2 regions of the Micromonospora sp. NPDC005806 genome follow, and region 2 is predicted to be linked to the other one. Evidence: riboswitches for the same ligand, from Rfam matches in the RefSeq annotation. Region 2 holds a riboswitch; the other holds the start of a gene.

Region 1 (2,193 bases), on a different contig from region 2:
TCACGTAGTAGATGCCCAGCCGGTCGGCGTTGCGGATGAGGAAGGCGGCGACGTTGTTGCCGTACATCCGCATGTCGTTGTTGTGCCAGGGGGAGAAGCCGCTCTTCTGCAACGACCAGTCGCAGGCCCGGCCCTTCGGGTGCTCCCACGGCCCGCCGGACCGGTAGCAGCCCACGAAGCGGTTGAAGCCGGCCCGCTTGACCTCCTTGTAGGCGTGCAGCGTGCGCGGCGTGACGCAGCCCGAGGTGGTCGGGTCGTCCTCGCTGCACGACTCGGGCTTCCAGTCGCCGTCGGCGGTCCGGCCGGGGCCGATCCGGGCCACCGGGGAGGTGGCCGAGACCAGGCCGCCGGTGAAGCCGAGCCCGCCGACCAGCTTCAGCGCCTTCTCCGTCTCGGCCTTTTCCCGGGCCATCGTGTTGGCCTGCTTCTGCTGCTCGCGTACCTCGGCGTCGAGGGCGATCTTGGCCTCCTCGGCCCGGTTCTTCGCCGCGTTGACTTCGGCGAGCTTCTGCGCGTTCACCATGTTCAGCTCGTCCAGCAGAGCGGCCCGCCGGACGAACGAGTCGGGCGAGTTGCTCTCCAGCAGCATCGTCATCGCACCCAGCCGGCCGGTCCGGTAGGACTGCGCCGCGATGGCGCTGACCTGCGGGCTCAGGGCGTCGAGCTGGGCCTGCGCGTTGCGCACCTCGAGGGCCAGCTGGACCTGCCGCTTCCGCGACTTCTCCAGCTTCGCCTTGGCCTGGATATAGCCCCGGTTCGCGTCGGCGATGGCCTCGGTGATCAGCGGATCATCCTCGTCCTCGGGGGAGTGCCCCGAGGGGGTGGGGCTGCTGGGCGCAGCCGTCGCCGGGGCGGGGCCGGCGACGATGGCGAACGCGGCGAGCACGGCCACCACGGGTGTCAACCAGCGGCGCAGAGGTGCCGTCACAGTGTTCCCTTCCGTCGACCGCCGACCGGGTTAGCTGACGGGTTCGGGACGGAAGTGGCCCCTACCGCTGGCGCGGATTCACCCCAGGTACCTGGTTCCCCGGCTCGCCCTCGGGCGATTGGGCGGTGGCACCGCTGGCGCCGCTGCGCGCCTTCGGCGGTGACCGGCAGCGAGGTTACCTGAGAGTCCGGGCGGGGATCTACGTCCGGAAGCCGACCACAAGCCCCATTTTGCCGTGGCGCTGCGTGACCAGCATCGCGTTGGCAATCGGCCGTCACGCAGCGGAGTGTCACCATCCGCTCTCCGTGCTCCTCTGTGGTCCGCGCCACCCGACCGGCGCCCCGCCGAGGGCCTCGAGAGCGTCGTCCCGCGTCGCCGGCCGGGGCGTCGCCGGCGGTTCGCCGTCCGGCGCGGCGCCACGCCGCCCGGCGGTGGTCACCACCGCGGCCAGTCCGGTGGTCAACGGCACGGCGGCGATCAGGCCCAGCGTGGCCACCGCGCTACGGACGATCTCCTGGGCCATGAACTCGCTGGTGAGGATCTGGCTGACCGGCCGGGAGTCGGCGACGAGCAGGAGCAGCAGCGGCAGCGACGCGCCCGCGTACGCCAGCACGATGGTGTTGACCGTGGAGGCGATGTGCGCCCGGCCCACCCGGGTGGCCGCCCGGTAGAGCTGGGTCCGGGACAGCCCCGGGTTGGCGTGGGCCAGCTCGGTGACGGTGGCGGCCTGGGTGACCGTGACGTCGTCCAGCACTCCCAGCGAGCCGATGATGATGCCGGCCAGCAGCAGCCCGTGCAGGTCGACCTCGCGCTGGAACATGGACAGCGTGGTGGCGTCCTCGCTGCCGAAGCCGGTCAGGTGGGTGGCGGCGGTGGCCAGCGTGCCGAGGACCCCGGTGAGCACCAGGCTGCCCAGGGTGCCGAGCACCGCCACCGAGGTCTGCGCGGTGATTCCGTGGGTCAGGTAGAGCACCACGAACATGATCAGCGCGGCGCCGACGATCGCCACCAGCAGCGGCGGCTGGCCCGCGCCGATCCCGGGCAGCACGAAGCCGAGCAGGACGGCGAAGCTGGCGACCAGGCCGCCCAGCGCGGCCAGCCCGCGCCACCGACCGAAGGCCACGATGGCGACGGCGAACAGCACGGCCAGCCAGACCAACGGCGTACCCCGTTGGTGCTCGGCGATCTGGTAGCTCTTCGCCGCCGGGTCGGCCGGGTCCATCAGCTCGACCAGGATGACTTTGTCGCCGACCTCGACCCGGGGT
Region 2 (2,193 bases):
TCTTCCGGCTCTCCTCGCCGGCCGAGCACCCGTACGGCTCGGCGGTCTACGGCTCCCGCTACCAGGGGCAGCGCGGGCCCACCCCGAGCCGCTCCTGGCAGAACTGGCGGACCTGGCCGACCCGCTGAGCCGGCCCGCTCGCGTCAACAGGGGCCCCTTCCTGTACCCCAGGCGTTGGGAAGGGGCCCCTGCTCACACCTCAGCCCGGGCGGCCGTAGCTGTTGATCTGGCCGTCGTCGACGCGTTTCATCGTGATCGGTTTGCCGGACTGGGAGGCGTGCACCACCCAGCCGTTGCCGACGTACATCGCGACGTGGTGCAGGTCGCTGTAGTAGAAGACCAGGTCGCCGACCCGAAGGTTGGCGCGGCTCACCCGCTGGGTTACGGCGTGCTGCTGCGCGGCGTTGTGCGGCAGCGAGACCCCGGCCTTGGCCCAGGCCGCCATGGTCAGGCCGGAGCAGTCGTAGTGGTCCGGGCCGGCGGCGCCCCAGACGTAGATCTTGCCGATCTGGGCGCAGGCGAACTTGGCCGCGACCCCGCCGGGGCCACCCGGGTAGCCGGCCGGGCAGGGGGCGGGACGCAGCGGCCCACCGCCCCCGTTGCCGTACACCTTGAGCCGCAGCTTCTGCAGCCGGGCGATCTCGGCGTCGATCTGCTTCTTCTGAGCCGCGAGCTGGGCCTCGGTCCGGGCCAGCTTGGCGATCATCTCGTCCAGCGGCTTCTTCTTCGCGGCCAACTGGTCGCGCAGGTCGGCGACGGCCTGCACCTGCTGCTGCTGGCGGTGCGCGAAGCGGTCGAGCAGTTCGAGGCTGTCGACCACCTCGCCCGGGGAGCGGCTGCCCAGCAGCGCGTTCACCGTGGAGAGGCTGTCCCCCTTGTACGCGTCGGCGGCGAGGCCGCCGACCTGTCCGAGGGCGTGGTCGACCTGGGCTTCCAGCGGGGCGATCTGCTTGGCCAGCACCGCGGCCTGCTTGCGCTTGGCGGCGAGGTCCTCACGGGTGGCGTTGACCTGTTCGATGACCGGTTCGAGCTTGTTCCAGTCCCGGTCGATCTGGGCTTCGATCTCGGCGACCGACGGGTCGGCGTGGGCCGCCGTGGCGCCGCCGGTCAGGATGACGGCGGTGCCGACCAGGGCGGCGAGGGCGGTGGTGCAGCGGGACCAGCGTGAACGCGGCGCAACCGGCTGCCGGTCGACCGACCGGACCGACGGTGGCCGCGGGGCATGGTTAGCCACCGGGCTCCGTACTCCTTCTTTCCGACCGCCTACCGAGTTAGCTGACGGGTTCGGGCGGGAAGGGCGCCGCCCTACCGCAGTGGCTGCGGATTCACCCCAGGTACCTGGGTCCCCGGCTCGCCCGGAGGCGACTCGGCGGTGTCCGACCGTCACCACCCGGGCTGGGCGGTGAGACTGCCGGTCGACGATTGACCAGAGTAGAGATCGCCGTTATCAATCCGCAACTCGCGACGCCGTGACACTCCGTACGTGAATTCCCGGCCGCTCCCGGCACGGTCGAAGATATTTTTCAGTCCACATCACTACCCAGAAAGGTATTGACCACAGGCCCCGTGCGGAGTGAGGGTGAGGACGCAGTGACCCCCATCCCTGTCTGGAGGTTCGATGCACCTCTCACCCCCGCCGTCGGGCAGACGGATACTGCTGGCCGCCGCCGTCGCGGCGGCCACCGCCTTCGCGACCACCGGCCCGGTGGCCGCGGAACCACTCACCGCCAATCCGGCCGACCGCCAGGCGCAGTATGCCGCCGCGGCCGACGAGTACGGCGTACCGCAGAGCGTCCTGCTCGGCGTCTCGTACCTGGAGTCCCGCTGGGACACCCACGCGGGCCAGCCCAGCACCAGCGGCGGCTACGGCCCGATGCACCTGACCGACGCCGAGCAGGTCGCCTCGACCCCGTCCAGCGCGCACGTGGACGAGAACGAGGACCCGCGCGGCGACGACTCCCGCCCGCTCACGCTCGACCCGGCCGTCGCCGCCGCGCCGTCCGGGGACGTGCTGCCCCAGGCGACCCTGCAAACCGTCGACGCCGCCGCCGCGCTCACCGGCATGTCGGTCGAGACGCTGCGCGCCGACGCCACCGCCAACATCCGGGGCGGGGCGGCGCTGCTCGCGTCGTACCAGACGGAACTGGGCGGGCCGGTCGGGACCGGCAGCGACCCGGCGGCCTGGTACGGCGC

What was found. A riboswitch is a leader RNA that binds a small molecule or an ion and turns the genes downstream of it on or off. The one in region 2 is predicted to bind cyclic di-AMP.
Region 1: it holds a riboswitch for cyclic di-AMP, as region 2 does, so the genes downstream of both, ACFYOS_RS22800 (coiled-coil domain-containing protein) here and ACFYOS_RS33365 (NlpC/P60 family protein) in region 2, are expected to answer to the same signal.

Annotation. Positions count from the first base shown of each region.
Region 1 is NZ_JBIAIL010000023.1:75,083-77,275, forward strand. It holds gene ACFYOS_RS22800 (coiled-coil domain-containing protein) at 1-928, opposite strand, end outside; cyclic di-AMP (ydaO/yuaA leader) riboswitch at 933-1,063, opposite strand; gene ACFYOS_RS22805 (YibE/F family protein) at 1,218-2,193, opposite strand, start outside.
Region 2 is NZ_JBIAIL010000057.1:9,649-11,841, forward strand. It holds gene dcd (dCTP deaminase) at 1-128, shown strand, start outside; gene ACFYOS_RS33365 (NlpC/P60 family protein) at 200-1,234, opposite strand; cyclic di-AMP (ydaO/yuaA leader) riboswitch at 1,247-1,382, opposite strand; gene ACFYOS_RS33370 (N-acetylmuramoyl-L-alanine amidase) at 1,619-2,193, shown strand, end outside.